One region of the Acidovorax bellezanensis genome, then DNA from elsewhere that is predicted to be linked to it. Evidence: riboswitches for the same ligand, from Rfam matches in the RefSeq annotation. Region 1 holds a riboswitch; the other holds the start of a gene.

The links. A riboswitch is a leader RNA that binds a small molecule or an ion and turns the genes downstream of it on or off. The one in region 1 is predicted to bind glycine.
Region 2: linked by a shared signal. The riboswitch ahead of N0K08_RS16345 (trimeric intracellular cation channel family protein) and the one ahead of gcvT (glycine cleavage system aminomethyltransferase GcvT) in region 1 are both predicted to bind glycine.

What each region holds. Positions count from the first base shown of each region.
Region 1 covers NZ_JAODYH010000007.1:390,700-397,953, reverse strand. Annotated here, with positions in the region: gene gcvP (aminomethyl-transferring glycine dehydrogenase) at 1-828, opposite strand, end outside; gene gcvH (glycine cleavage system protein GcvH) at 900-1,271, opposite strand; gene gcvT (glycine cleavage system aminomethyltransferase GcvT) at 1,357-2,523, opposite strand; glycine riboswitch at 2,595-2,711, opposite strand; glycine riboswitch at 2,724-2,833, opposite strand; gene N0K08_RS15810 (fatty acid--CoA ligase) at 2,961-4,547, shown strand; gene N0K08_RS15805 (amidohydrolase family protein) at 4,582-6,105, shown strand; gene N0K08_RS15800 (amino acid permease) at 6,182-7,254, opposite strand, start outside.
Region 2 covers NZ_JAODYH010000007.1:512,525-519,778, forward strand. Annotated here, with positions in the region: gene N0K08_RS16320 (CysB family HTH-type transcriptional regulator) at 1-271, opposite strand, end outside; gene N0K08_RS16325 (VOC family protein) at 268-639, opposite strand; gene N0K08_RS16330 (hypothetical protein) at 636-842, opposite strand; gene N0K08_RS16335 (sulfate ABC transporter substrate-binding protein) at 883-1,905, opposite strand; gene N0K08_RS16340 (oxidative damage protection protein) at 2,044-2,316, shown strand; glycine riboswitch at 2,366-2,456, shown strand; gene N0K08_RS16345 (trimeric intracellular cation channel family protein) at 2,657-3,268, shown strand; gene mnmC (FAD-dependent 5-carboxymethylaminomethyl-2-thiouridine(34) oxidoreductase MnmC) at 3,287-5,260, shown strand; gene N0K08_RS16355 (nitrite/sulfite reductase) at 5,514-7,254, shown strand, end outside.

The sequences.
Region 1 (7,254 bases):
GCTGCTGCCGACGACGATGTCGGCGCCCCATTCGCCGGGCGGGGTCAGCAGAGTCAAGGCCAGCAGGTCGGTGGCGACAATGAACGCGGCCTGGCGTGCGTGGGCCTGGATGGCGTCGGCGCTGAAGTCACGGATGCGTCCGTCGGTGCCCGGGTACTGGGCCAGCGCGGCGAAGTAGTCGCCGGCCAGTGCTTTACTCCAGGCCTGGGGTGAATCCGTGAGCACCACTTCAATGTCCAGCGGCGCGGCGCGGGTCTGAATGACTTCCACGGTTTGCGGGTGGGTGTCGCCGGCCACCAGAAAGCGCCGGCTGGTCGACTCCGTCATGCGCAGCGCCAAGGTCATGGCTTCGGCCGCGGCCGTGGCCTCGTCGAGCAGCGAGGCATTGGCGATGGGCATGGCCGTCAGGTCGCAGACCATGGTCTGGAAGTTGATCAGCGCTTCGAGCCGGCCCTGGGAAATTTCTGCCTGGTAAGGCGTGTAGGCGGTGTACCAGGCGGGGTTCTCCAGCACATTGCGCAGGATCACGCCCGGTGTGTGGGTGCCGTAATAGCCCTGGCCGATGAAGCTTTTGAGCACCTGGTTGCCAGCGGCCAGGGCCTTGAGTTCGGCCAGCGCCTGGGCTTCGCCCACGGCTGGGGGCAGGCGCATGGGCTGGCGCCGCGCAATGCCTGGCGGCACGATCTCCTCGATCAGGGCGCGGCGCGACTCGGCGCCGATCGCCGCCAGCATCAGCGCTTCATCTTCCGGGCTCAGCCCGATGTGGCGGGCGATGAACTCGGCGGGGTTCTCTAGGGTGTGTAGCGCGGGAGTGGAAGGCATCGTCATGGCAGAACCTGTGAAAGCAGCGAAAGACCGAAAGCAGACCGCCGGGTGTGAGCCCGGCTCCCCCGCGGGGATTACTCTTGTGTAAAGGCCGTGTACGTGGCCTCGTCCAGCAAGGCGGACAGCTGCTCCGGATCGCTGAGCTTGATCTTGAAGAACCAGCCCGCGCCCAGTGGATCGGAATTGGCCAGCGAAGGGTCGTCGCGCAGGGCTTCGTTGACTTCGACGATTTCGCCGTTCACGGGCATATAGATGTCGGCCGCGGCCTTGACGGACTCGACCACGCCAGCGACTTCGCCCTGGGCGAAGGTCTTGCCGACTTCGGGCAGCTCGACGAACACCACGTCACCCAGCGCATCCTGGGCATGCACGGTGATGCCGACGACAGCAGCGGCCTGGTCGGCGGCGTTGATCCACTCATGGTCTTTGGAAAATTGAACGCTCATGAAGACTCCAAGAAAAAGCAAAAAAGACAGGGTGAGAAAAGCCAGTCCGCACTGTATCCCGTCGCCGGGGGTATTTCGGACATGCTCAGCCGCGGTGGTAGCGACTGGGCACAAAAGGCAGGGGAATGACTTCCATGGGCACGGGCTTGCCGCGCACCAGGGCGTGCAGGCGGGTGCCGGGCGCGGCAAAGGCGGGCTCCACATAGGCCTGGGCAATGGCCTGGTTCAGGCTGGGCGACAGCAGGCCGCTGGTGACCTGGCCGATCTGGCGGCCGCTGTCGTCGTGCAGGGGCGCAGGCTCGCGCACCGGTATGCGTTCCAGCGCCCGCAGGCCCACGCGCTGGCGGCTGCGCAGCGCGGGCTGGTCGATTTGCGCGAGCAGCCGGTCGGCGCCGGGAAAGCCGCCGGCGCGCGCACCGCCTGAGCGGCGCACTTTCTGCACGGCCCACAGCAGGCCGGCTTCGGCCGGGGTGGTGCTGGCGTCGAGCTCGTTGCCGTAGAGGCACATGCCGGCTTCGAGGCGCAGCGAGTTGCGCGCGCCCAGGCCCGCGGGCGCGACTTCGGGGTGGTGCAGCAGGGCCCGGGCAAAGGCTTCGGCCAGCGGGCCGGGCAGGGAAATCTCAAAACCGTCTTCGCCGGTATAACCGCTGCGGGTGATGAACAGCTCGCAGCCTTCCCAGACAAAGGCCGCGCCGTCCATGAACAGCAGCTGCTGCACGCCGGGCACCAACTGCTGCAGCACGCTCGCGGCGAGCGGGCCTTGCAGGGCCAGCAAGGCCTGCTCGCCCAGGGGCTCGATCTCGCAGAGGTTGGCGATACGGGCTTGCAGATGGGCCAGGTCGGCCTTCTTGCAGGCGCCGTTGACCACCAGCAGGAAGTCGTTGCCGCGGTTGACCAGCATCAAGTCGTCGAGGATGCCGGCCTGGTCATTGAGCAGCAGGCCGTAGCGCTGGCGGTTGACGGCCAGGTCTTGCAGGTCCATGGGCATCAGCGATTCGAGCGCCGCAGCGGCGCCGCCGCCGACCAGGCGCAGCTGGCCCATGTGGGAGACATCGAACAGGCTCGCGGATTGGCGGGTCTGGGTGTGTTCGGCCATCAGGCCGGCCGGGAATTGCACCGGCATGTGGTAGCCGGCGAATTCCACCATGCGCGCGCCCAGTTCCAGGTGCAGGGAGTGCAGCGGTGTGTGCAGCAGCTCGCCCGGCGCGGCGCTGGGGAAATGGGGAGCGGAGGGGCAGGGCACAGCGGTCATGGTCGGTCTCTCCAAGGCAGGCACGGCGCCGGGGCCGCGCATGCACAAGCATGGCACAGTCCGTGGCGATCGAATGCCCTGCTGTCCGCTTTACCTGAGAGATTCACCGACGCCGGTGGGCGTGGGTTTGCTCCTTCGGTGGGCGACCGTGCCGTGTCCGGCGGCCGCCTCTCTCCAGCCAGGCACGCCCGCGCGATGGCGGACGTTGGTCAGTCCTTTTGCCTGAGCGTTTGGGGCGGGAAGCTCCTGCGCCTTCGGCGGTGCGACGTGCAGCCAGCGGCCGCGCAGCACTCTCTCCTGACAGCGCAAATTCTACCGGCTTCGCGCGCATTCCGGGCGCACGGACCGCCGGTTTCCTGCCCATATGCAAATTCCCGCCAGCGATAAGGCAGTGCCTACACTGGCGCCAGATTTTGCCAATACTCTGGAGACTTGCAATGCCACTCACCCTGGGCGACACCCTGTCATGGCCTGCGCGCTACCTGCCCCACAAGACGGCCCTGGTGGCTTGGGATGGGGGCCAGCGCCGCGCCTGGACCTATGCGCAACTAGAAGCCGAGGTCAACCGCCACGCCCATGGCTTGCAGGCGCTGGGCCTGGCGCGCGGCGATGTGGTGGCCGCGTTTCTCTACAACACGCCGGCCTTTGTCTTCACTTTGCTGGCCGCGGCGCGCATAGGCGCCGTGTTCAATCCCATCAACTACCGGCTCGCGCCGCAGGAGCTGGCCTTCATCCTGGGCGACGGCCAGGCCCGCGCTCTGGTGTTCGAGCGCGAAGGCGCCGAAGTCGTGGCCCGTGCCCAGGCCTTGCTGGCGGGCGAGAGCGCCGGCGTGGCCCACTGGATTTACGCCGACGAGGGAGTTGGCGATGTCTCGCCCGCAGGCACGACAGCGCGTCTGAGCGCGCTGGCCGCAGGCCAATCCAGCCAGGCGCCGGCCATCGCCGTGGACGAAACCGACCCCTGCATCCTGATGTACACCAGCGGCACGACGGGCCGGCCCAAGGGCGTGCTGCACACCCACCGCAGCAAGATCGCGCACAACGCCTTGATGCACCAGGTGATGCAGTTCAGGCGCGAAGACGTAGGCCTGTCGCTGGCGCCGCTCAACCATACGGCCGAGCTGCACACCAGTTTCCTGCCGCGTCTGCAGGTGGGCTCGACGCTGGTGCTGCAGCGGCGCTTTGACGCGGCCGAGGCCTGGCGCCTGGTCGAGGAAGAAAAAGTCAGCTTCTTCTTTGCCGCGCCGACCATGGTCTCCATGCTGCTCAACGCGCCCGAACTCGCCGCGCGCGACACCCGCAGCCTGCGCCTGGTGGAGTATGGCGGCGCGTCCATGGCGCCGCACCTGATACGCGAATGGACGCGCCAGGTGGGCTCGGGCCTGGTCCAGGTGTTCGGCACCACCGAAATGGGCCCTTGCATGTCGGTGCTCTATCCGCACGAGCAGCTGTCGCATGCGGGCTCGGCCGGACTGCCGGCGCTGAGCCATGACCTGGTCGTGGCCCAGCTGCCCGCGGACGGCAGCCCCAGTGATCCGGCGCAGCCTTGCACCGTCGGCGAAGTCGGTGAAATCCTGGTGCGCGGCCCCTGCATGATGGCCGGCTACCTCCACCGCCCCGAAGCCAATGCGCGCGCCCTGGCCCATGGCTGGTACCACACGGGCGACATGGGCCATCTCGACGCCGACGGCTACCTGTGGATACGCGACCGGCTGGACTACATGATCAATTCGGGCGCCGAGAACGTCTACCCGCGCGAAGTCGAGGATGCCTTGATCGAGCATCCGGGCGTGCTGGAAGTGGCCGTGGTCGGCGAGGCCGATGCGCGCTGGGGCCAGGTGGTGGTGGCGCATGTGGTGCGCAAGGGCGCGGCCCCGGCCGACGCCACCTTGCTCGATGCCTACCTGGTGCAGGGCGATCGTCTGGCACCCTACAAGCGGCCGCGGCGCTACCATTTTGTCGATAGCCTGCCCAAGACCACCAGCGGCAAGATACAAAAGCACTTGCTGCGCGTGCCGGCCTAGCCCGCGGGCCGGGCCTCTTCACAGGAGAGATGCCATGCCCATGCCCGAACGCATATTCGATCTGCACACGCATTTGTTCAATGCGCGTTATGTGCCGCTGGCCAGCCTGATCGCCCACGCCATGGGCCGGGACGAAAGCCGCCTGGCCCAGCAGGTCGCGCGTCTGCTGCAGGCCTTGACCGGTTCGGCCTATGCGGCGGTGCCGGTCGAAGCCGTGTTCGCGCAGTCGCCCCTGGATGCGCTGCAAGAGGAGTGCCTGGAACATATCTGGCGTGTCGCCGAGCACGAATTGCTGCTCAGCACCGGTTCGCTGGCGGCCATGGAGCTGGGGCCGGCGCCGCTGCTGGACCAGGCGCTGGATGCGCCGGTGTTCGACCGATTGCGCGCATCGGAGCTGATGGAAATCCTCGACAGTCTGGACCGCGTGGACTACGCCGCCGAAGGCTGGTCCGTGCCGCTGCCGACGGATGAGGCCATGCCCACGGCGCAGCCTTTGGAGGCGGGCGGGCGGTTCGCGGGCTTTCTGGGCTGGGCCAGGCAGGTGGTCAAGAGGGCCTTGTGGATCGTGACCCGGCTGATGGACCCCCAGGCCTGGGGCGAGGCCACGAACTACCTGGCGTTCTTCCTGACCTTGCTGCATTCGGAAGACCAGTTGCTGCACAAACTCTGGGCGGGCTACGGCCCGGGTCTGCCGCCCTTGCAGTCGGCGCACTATCTGCTGGACATGCAGCTGGCCTATCCCGGGCACGAGTCGCCGTTCTATCCCTTGCATCCGGTGCAGGAGGACCGCATGCAGACCTTGCAGCGCACGTACCCGGCGCGCTTGTTCGGCTTCAGCGCTTTCGATCCGCGGCGTGTGGATTGGCAGGAGCGTGCCCTGCAAGCGCAGGCCAAAGGCTTTGTCGGTTTCAAGTTCTACCCCGGCATGGGCATCAAGCCCATGGGCAATGAGCCCATGATTCAGGCCCGGGTCGATGCTTTCCTCGACTTCTGCGTGGAGCGCGACCTGCCGGTGTTCGCGCACTGCACCCCCGTGGGTTTTCAGACCCGTTTCAAGCTCGGCGGCTACGCCCACCCGCGCTACTGGCGCGAAGTGCTGCAGCAGCCGCGCTGGCACGGCCTGCGCCTGTGCCTGGGCCATGCGGGCGGTGGGCGCATGGCCAACGGGCCGCTGCATTCGCCGGGCTGGATGGCCGAGACCGATGCACAGTGGCAGGAGGAAGACAACTTCGCGCGCATCGTGACCGAGCTGTGCGCGACCTATCCCCAGGTCTATTGCGAAGTCGGCTACATGACCGAGCTGCTGGTCGATGCGCGCCTGGCCGTTTTCGAGAGAAATCTCCAGCGCGCGCGCGAGTCGGCACGGGCCGCGGGCCGGCCGTACGAACTGCTGGACAAGATGGCCTATGGCTCGGACTGGCATATGCCCGATGTGGTCTCGCGCACGCGCCGCTACCTGGATGTGTTTCTGGCGCTGATGGACCGCCCGGCCTATGCCGCGCACCGGGAAGCGTTCTTCTGGCAGAACGCCTACCGGTTCCTGCGGCTGCCGTCGTGAGGGCTGGAGTGGCCTGCCGGCGCAAAAAAAGCCAGCACAGGCAAAGCGGTGCTGGCTTGGAAACCGGGGCCTGGCCTCAGTAAGGCTCGGCCTTGACCTGCATGTCCTTGTAATCGACGATGCGCGAGCCCTTGACCAGGCGGTAGCCCAGCCAGATCAGCAGGAACACCGGCAGACCGATGTAGGTGGCGATCACGCCGCCCCAGTCGATGCGGTCCTGGGTGAAGGCGTGGTAGTTCTGGCCCAGGGTGATGATCAGGCACAGGATGAACGCGAAAATCGGGCCGAACGGAAAGCCGGCCGCGCGGTAGGGCAGCGCCCCCAGGTCCAGGCCCTGGGCCAGATAGCCCTTGCGGAAGCGGTAGTGGCTGATGGCAATGCCCAGCCAGGCGATGAAGCCCGTCATGCCCGACAGGTTCAGCAGCCAGATGTAGACCGCCTGGGGGCTGAAGATGTTGGTCAGAAAGCACAGGGCCGCCACGGCCGTGGTCGCCAGCAGGGCCATCATCGGCACGCCGTTGCTGTTGATGCGGCGGAAAATCTGCGGCGCCATGCGCTGGCAGGCCAGGTTGTAGAGCATGCGGGTCGAGGCATACATGCCGGAGTTGCCCGCCGACAGCACCGAAGTCAGCACCACTGCATTCATCACCGCCGCGGCCGACAGCAGGCCGGCGTGCTCGAACACCAGCGTGAAGGGGCTGACGCTGATGTCGCTGACGTCGTTGCGCAACAGCTGCGGGTCGTTGTAGGGCAGCAGCAGGCTGATGATCAGGATGGCGAACACATAGAACAGCAGAATGCGCCAGAACACCTTGCGCACCGCGCGCGGCACGTTGCGCGCCGGGTCTTCGGACTCGCCGGCGGCGATGCCGATCAGCTCCGTGCCCTGGAAAGAGAAGCCGACGATCATGGCCACACCGATCAGCGTGGCGAAGCCACCCGCAAAGGGCGCCTCGCCCACGGTCCAGTTGGCCAGATTGCCCCACAGGCCGTCGGGCGAGCCGCCTTGCATGATGCCCAGCACCATGGCCAGGCCCAGGCCGATGAAGACGATCACCGTGACCACCTTGATCGCGGCAAACCAGTATTCGGCTTCGCCAAAGCCCTTGACCGAAATGGCGTTGAGCCCAAACATCAGTGCCAGGAACA
Region 2 (7,254 bases), 120 kb from region 1:
CGCTGGCACTGAAGTCCTGGCCGGCGCGGCGCAGGTTGTCGGCCTCGAACAGCAGTTTTTCCACGATGGGCATCAGGCTCGCACCCGGCGGCGTCAGGCCGGTGAGGCGTTTGCCCAGGCGCACAAAAATCTGCACGCCCAGCTCGTCTTCCAATTCGCGGATCTGGCGGCTCACGCCGGGCTGCGAGGTGTAGAGCACCTGCGCGACCTCGGTGAGGTTGAAACTCCGGCGCACGGTTTCGCGCACCGAGCGCAACTGCTGAAAATTCATGTGACTGACTCTGCTTCCAAAAATTCGAGCTGATTGCCCGCCGGGTCCTTGAGGTAGAACCGCGAAAATCCGGTCAGGCCCTGGTTTTCCACCAGCGGCCACTGCGCGGCCTGCAGGCGCTGGCGCAGCGCGGGCAGGTCCTGCACTTCGAATGCCAGGTGGGACGCGCTGGGCAGGGACTGCCACTGCGCCACCGCCACCAGATCGATGCGCTGACCGCCGGCCGCAAACCGCAGCCTGGCGCCTGGCTGGGCGCGGTCTGGCGGCAACTCGCCCAGGCCCAGCAGATCACCGTAGAAATGCTGCATGGCCTGCGCGCTGCCGGCGCGAAACGCCAGTTGCAAGTGGTGAACGCCGCTGATGCTCATGCGCCGCCCTGTGCAGACGTGTTGCAGCTGTGGGCCCGCGCCGGGGCGATGCCGCGCAGCGCGATGCGGCGCACCCGTTTGCGCGCGCGCACCGGCGCAATCAGGTTCCAGCTGGCCGCCGTCGTGGCGATCAGCTGCAACGCGGGCCAAGCCGGGCCGGGCCGGGCGATGCCACAGGCTGCGGACTGCAGGCAGGTCTTCATGGGGGTTCTCCTTGCGGCGCCGGACCTTGCCGGCCCCTGCTTACTTGCGGGTATAGATCTGGTCAAAGCTGCCGCCGTCGGCAAAGTGCGCCTTGTCCGCCTTGGCCCAGCCGCCAAATGCCTGGTCGATGGTCACCAGCGCCAGCTTGGGGAAGGTGCTGGCGAACTGGGCCTTGGCCTTTTCCGAAGTCGGGCGGTAGAAGTTGCGACCGGCAATCTCCTGGCCTTCGTCCGAATACAGGTACTTGAGGTATTCCTCGGCCACGGCGCGTGTGCCGCGCTTGTCGACCACCTTGTCGACCACGGCCACCGAGGGCTCGGCCAGGATGGAAAGCGAAGGCACGACGATGTCGAACTTGTCGCGGCCGAACTCCTTGAGCGCCAGGAATGCTTCGTTCTCCCAGGCCAGCAGGACATCGCCCACGCCGCGCTGCACGAACGTGATGGTCGAGCCGCGCGCGCCGGTGTCGAGCACGGGCACGTTCTGGTAGAGCTTGCCGACGAATTCCTTGGCTTGGGGCTCGCCGCCGTACTTGCGCTTGGCAAACTCCCAGGCCGCGAGGTAGTTCCAGCGCGCGCCGCCCGAGGTCTTGGGGTTGGGGGTGATCACCTGCACGCCGGGCTTGATCAAGTCATCCCAGTCCTTGATGGCCTTGGGGTTGCCTTTCTTCACCAGGAACACGATGGTCGAGCTGTAGGGCGCGGAGTTGTGCGGCAGGCGTTTTTGCCAATCAGCGTTCACCTGACCGCCGTTCTTGACCACGGCGTCGATGTCGCCGGCCAGCGCCAGCGTGGCCACATCGGCGTCGATGCCGTCGATGATGGAGCGCGCCTGCTTGCCCGAGCCGCCATGCGATTGCTTGACCGACACCACCTGCCCGGTCTTGGCTTTCCAGTGCTTGGCGAAGGCCTGGTTGTACTCGGCGTACAGCTCGCGCGTGGGGTCGTAGGAGACATTCAGCAGCGTCAAGGACTGGGCCATGGCCGGAGCCGCCGTGAGTGCAAGGCTGGAGGTCAGCGCAAGAAGTACTGGAAACTTGATAAAGTGACGGCGAATTGTCATTTGGGCCTTGATGAAGGTTGCAATCAGCGGTTCTTCGCTGCTGTTTGCATTCTGAAACCAGCCCATCAAAACTTAAACCAATAAGATTTCAGTTCGTTATATCCAAAACATCTGAAGTCAGCACAAGGACCTCTCCCCATGGCACGTACCGTTCACTGCATCAAGCTCGACAAAGACGCTGAAGGCCTGGACTTTCCTCCCTATCCCGGCGAGCTGGGCAAGCGCATCTGGGAAAGCGTCAGCAAGGAAGCCTGGGCTGGCTGGCTCAAGCACCAGACCATGCTGGTCAATGAAAACCGCCTGAACCTGGCCGACGCCCGCGCGCGCCAGTACCTGGCACGCCAGATGGAAAACCATTTCTTCGGCGGCGGTGCCGACGCCGCTGCCGGCTACGTGCCTCCTACCGAGTAAGAAGCTCAGCCCCCGCATTGACGGGGGCACCGGGAGGACGGGATAATCCCATCTTTCTGCGGGAGAGCAAGGCGCCAGGCGCTTTCACCGAAGGCGCAAACTCCCATAATCGCTCAGGTACCCGGAACCGCAGAAATCATTCGCCAACTGGAGAGAAGTCGAGGTTTCGCTCGACTCACCGAAGGGGCAAGCGCTGACCCAGCGCCCAAACTCTCAGGTAAAAAGGACAGCGGGAGAGGCGTGCCAGCACCGTCAGGGACGGACTGGCTTCTACACAAAGTTGTCCTCCGTGTCTTCTCCCCTTCCCGCGCTCCAGCCCCTGGCCACTCCCATCGACACCATGTTGGTGATCTACCTCGTGGCGATCACCGCCGAAGCCATGTCCGGCGCCCTGGCCGCCGGCCGGCGCAACATGGACATCTTCGGCGTCGCCGTGATTGCCTTTGTCACTGCCCTGGGCGGCGGCACCATCCGCGACATGGTGCTGGGCCATTTCCCCATAGGCTGGACCCAGCACCCCGAATACGTCTACCTGGTCATTTCCGCCGGCCTGCTGACCACGCTGATCGCGCGCCATCTGCTGCGCCTCAAGCAGCTGTTCCTGCTGCTGGACGCCATGGGCCTGATCGCGTTCTCGCTGATCGGCTGCAACGTCGCGCTGCAGCTGAACTACCCGCTGGTCGTGGTCATCATTTCCGGCATGCTCACCGGCATCAGCGGCGGTATCCTGCGCGACGTACTGTGCAACCAGGTCCCGGTGGTGTTCCGGCGCGAGCTCTATGCCAGCGTGTCGCTGGCGGTGTGCGTGCTGTTCCTGGTGTTGCGGGCCTTCGAAGTCAACACCGGCATCAGCACCGCCATCTGCTTTGCCGGCGGCCTGGCGATGCGCATGATGGCCATCCACTTCAAATGGCGCCTGCCCACGTTCTCCTACCAGCAGCGCTGGGAGTGAGGCCTTTTCCTGATTTCCATGTCCGAAACCATTGACTGGCTGCCCGACGGCACGCCTTACAGCCCCCGCTTCTCGGACCGCTACCACAGCGAAAACGGCGGCCTGGACCAGGCCCGCCAGGTGTTTCTCGCCGGCTGCGGCCTGCCTGCGGCCTGGGCCCACCAGCCCCAGTGGCGCATCCTGGAAACCGGCTTCGGCTTCGGGCTGAATTTTCTCGTCACCTGGGCCGCGTGGAAAGCCGACCCCGCCCGCCCCGAGCGCCTGCATTTCGTCTCCGTCGAAGCCTATCCGGTCAGCAGCGACGACATGCGCCGCGCCGCGCCCCGCGATCCGGCGCTGCGCCCGCTGGCCGAGCATCTGGCCGACCAGTTCTGGGGCCTGCTGCCCGGCGTGCACCGCCTGTCGTTCGAAGGCGGGCGGGTGCTGCTGACGCTGTACATAGGCGACGCCCGCGCCCAGCTGCGCCAGCAGTTGCCGACCGTGGACTCGGTCTACCTCGACGGCTTCAGCCCCAAGTGCAACCCCGAACTGTGGGATGCCTACACCTTGCAGGCCGTGGCGCGCTGTTGCCGCCGCGGCACGCGCCTGGCCAGCTGGACCATTGCCCGGGCCGTGCGCGACGCCCTGAGCCAACACGGCTTCGAGGTGCAAAAAATGCCGGGCGTGCCGCCCAAGCGCGACAACCTCCAGGCCTGCTTCGCGCCGCGCTGGGAGCCGCGCCGCGCCAGCGACGCCTGGGCCCGGCCCATGGCGCTGCCGCCCATCGACCAGCGCCACTGCATCGTGATCGGCGGCGGGCTGGCCGGAGCCTCCGTGGCCTACCAGCTCGCGCAGCGCGGCTGGCAGGTGCGGGTGCTGGACCAGGCCGAAGCGCCCGCCGCCGGCGCCTCGGGCCTGCCGGCAGGCCTGCTCGCCCCCCATGTCTCGCCCGATGACAGCCTGCTGTCGCGCCTGTCGCGCAGCGGCGTGCGCACCGGCTTGCAACATGCCCAGGCCCTGCTGGTGCCGGGCCGCGACTGGCAGCACTGCGGCGTGCTCGAACACCGCGTGGAAAGCAGCGACGGCCAGATCGGCCTGCCGCGCGACTGGCAGCTCGAAGGCAAGCCCGCCACGGAAGACGCGCGCCCCCACCCCGGCCGCGACTGGAGCCGCCCGGCCGACGCCGCGCAGCGCGCCCTCGCGGGCCTGCACGCCGACCAGCCCGCTTGCTGGCATGCCCAGGCCGGCTGGATACGGCCGGCCCAGCTGGTGCGTGCCCTGCTGGCCCAGCCAGGCATCCATTGGCAAGGCCGCAGCACCGTCGCCCAGTTGCGCCAGTGCGCAAGCGACGCAGCGCCCGCCTGGCAAGCCCTCGACGCCCAAGGCCAGGTGCTGGCCCAGGCGCCGCTGGTGGTGGTGGCCACGGGCTATGGCAGCGACCAGTTGCTGCCCGCCAGCTGGCCTTTGCAGCGCATGCGCGGCCAGGTCTCCTGGGGCACCGAGACCGACGACCTCGCCCAGGCCCTGCCGCCCTTTCCTGTCAACGGCAAGGGCAGCCTGGTGCCGCATATTCCCCTCGACAACAGCCGCTCAGGGGGCACTTCTTCCACCGGCTGGTTCATGGGCTCGACTTTCGAGCGCGACATCGACCAACTGCCACCGTCTCCCGCCGACCAGACCGCGGCCCATGCGGCCAACTGGCAACGGCTGCAAGCCCTGCTGCCCGATCATGCGAAGGCGCTCGCGCCGGCGTTCACCGGCCCGCAGACACCCCAACTGTGGGCCGGCGTGCGCCTGGCTTCGTTGGACCGCCTGCCCGTGGTCGGCCCGGTCGACCCCGTAGGCCAGCCCGGTCTCTGGGTCAGCACGGCCATGGGCGCGCGCGGCATCACCCTGGCCCTGCTGTGCGGCGAACTGCTGGCAGCGCAGTTGCACGACGAGCCTCTGCCCCTGGACGCCAAGCTGGCCAAGGCCTTGTCGACCCAGCGCCTGCCATCGCCCTCGCCGGCGTAAGGGCCGAACTGCGCCTCGCGCGCACCTCAATCGGTCGCCAGGCCGCGCCAGCCTTGGTGCATATGCTTATTCGCATAAAGGAAGCACAAAACAATAGTTTGTTTCCCTTGTGCCGCCCCCTACAGTCGGGCCCATGCAAGTTCTGAGCACACGCCCCCACAGCCGTCCCCCGGCTTTGGGCGCGCGCTCGTACTTACCGCATTCGGCCGGCCCGTCAGAGGCTGGGCTCCACCGGTTTTCCCACTGAACCGCCATGTACCAATACACCCCCTTTGACCAGGAATTCGTGAAGCTGCGCGCCGATCAGTTCCGTGACCAACTCGAACGCTGGCAAGCCGGCAAGCTGCCGGAAGACGACTTCCGCCCGCTGCGCCTGCAAAACGGCTGGTATGTACAGCGCTACGCGCCCATGCTGCGCGTGGCCGTGCCCTACGGCGAAATCGCCAGCCGCCAGATCCGTGTGCTGGCGCGCATTGCGCGCGAATACGACGAGCCCGAAGCAGCCGTATTCCAGGCCGCCATGGAAGGCCAGGGCCTGCTGGGCACGACTTTCCTGCCCAAGAACTGCGCCCACTTCACCACGCGCACCAATGTGCAGTTCAACTGGATTCCGCTGTCCAAGGCCGCCGATGTGATGGACCTGCTGGCCAGCGTGGACATGCACGGCATCCAGACCAGCGGCAACTGCATCCGCAACACCACCACCGACGCGCTGGCCGGCGTGGCCATCGATGAAATCATCGACCCTCGCCCCTACGCCGAAATCCTGCGCCAGTGGACCACGCTGCACCCCGAGTTCGCTTTCCTGCCGCGCAAGTTCAAGATCGCCATCAGCGGCGCCGAGGAAGACCGCGCCGCCACGGGCTGGCACGACGTGGGCCTGCACCTGGTGAAGAACGAGGCCGGCGAGATCGGCTTCAAGGTCTTTGTCGGCGGCGGCATGGGCCGCACGCCGGTCATCGCCACGCAGATCCGTGCGTTCCTGCCCTGGAACCAGATCATGAATTACATCGAGGCCATCGTGCGCGTGTACAACGAGCACGGCCGCCGCGACAACAAGTACAAGGCCCGGATCAAGATCCTGGTCAAGTCCGAAGGACAGCAGTACATCGACGACGTGGAAGAAGAGTACCGCCAGATCGTGGAAATCGACGGCGGCCCGCACACCATTCCCCAGGCCGAGCTCGACCGCGTCAAGGCCTGCTTTGCCGACCCGCAGCTGCCCGACCTGCCCCAGCTCACGCCGGCCCAGATCGAACAGACCCTGCTGAGCCATGCCGCCGCCCACCCCGCGTTCTCGCGCTGGCTGTCGCGCAATGTCCATGCCCACCGCAACCCCCAGCTGCGCGCCGTGACGCTGTCGTTCAAGCGCCTGGGCCAGGCCCCTGGCGATGCCACGGCCGACCAGCTCGACGCGCTGGCCGAACTGGTCGACCGCTTCTCCTCGGGCGAAGCCCGCGTGACCCATGAGCAGAACGTGCTGCTGCCCTGGGTGCCGGTGAGCGAACTGTTCGCCCTGTGGGAGCAGGCCAAGGCCCTGGGCCTGACCAGCGCCAACGTGCAACTGCTGACCGACATGATTGCCTGCCCCGGCGGCGACTTCTGCGCCCTGGCCAATGCACGCTCGCTGCCTATCGCCGAAGCCATCACCCAGCGCTACCAGGATCTGGACGAGCTCGACGACATCGGCCCCATCGACCTGCACATCAGCGGCTGCATCAACAGCTGCGGCCACCACCACAGCGGCCACATCGGCATTCTGGGCGTCGACAAGGACGGCAAGGAGTGGTATCAGGTCACGCTGGGCGGCTCCGACGGCGCCCACCTGTCGGGCGCACCTGTCGCCGGCAAGGCCATCGGTCCCTCGTTCTCGGCGGCCGAAGTGCCCGACGTGATCGAGGCCGTGCTGGCCACCTACCGCGACCAGCGCACGCCCGGCGAGCGCTTTCAGGACACCGTGCGCCGCCTGGGCCTGGACCTGTTCAAGGAAGCCG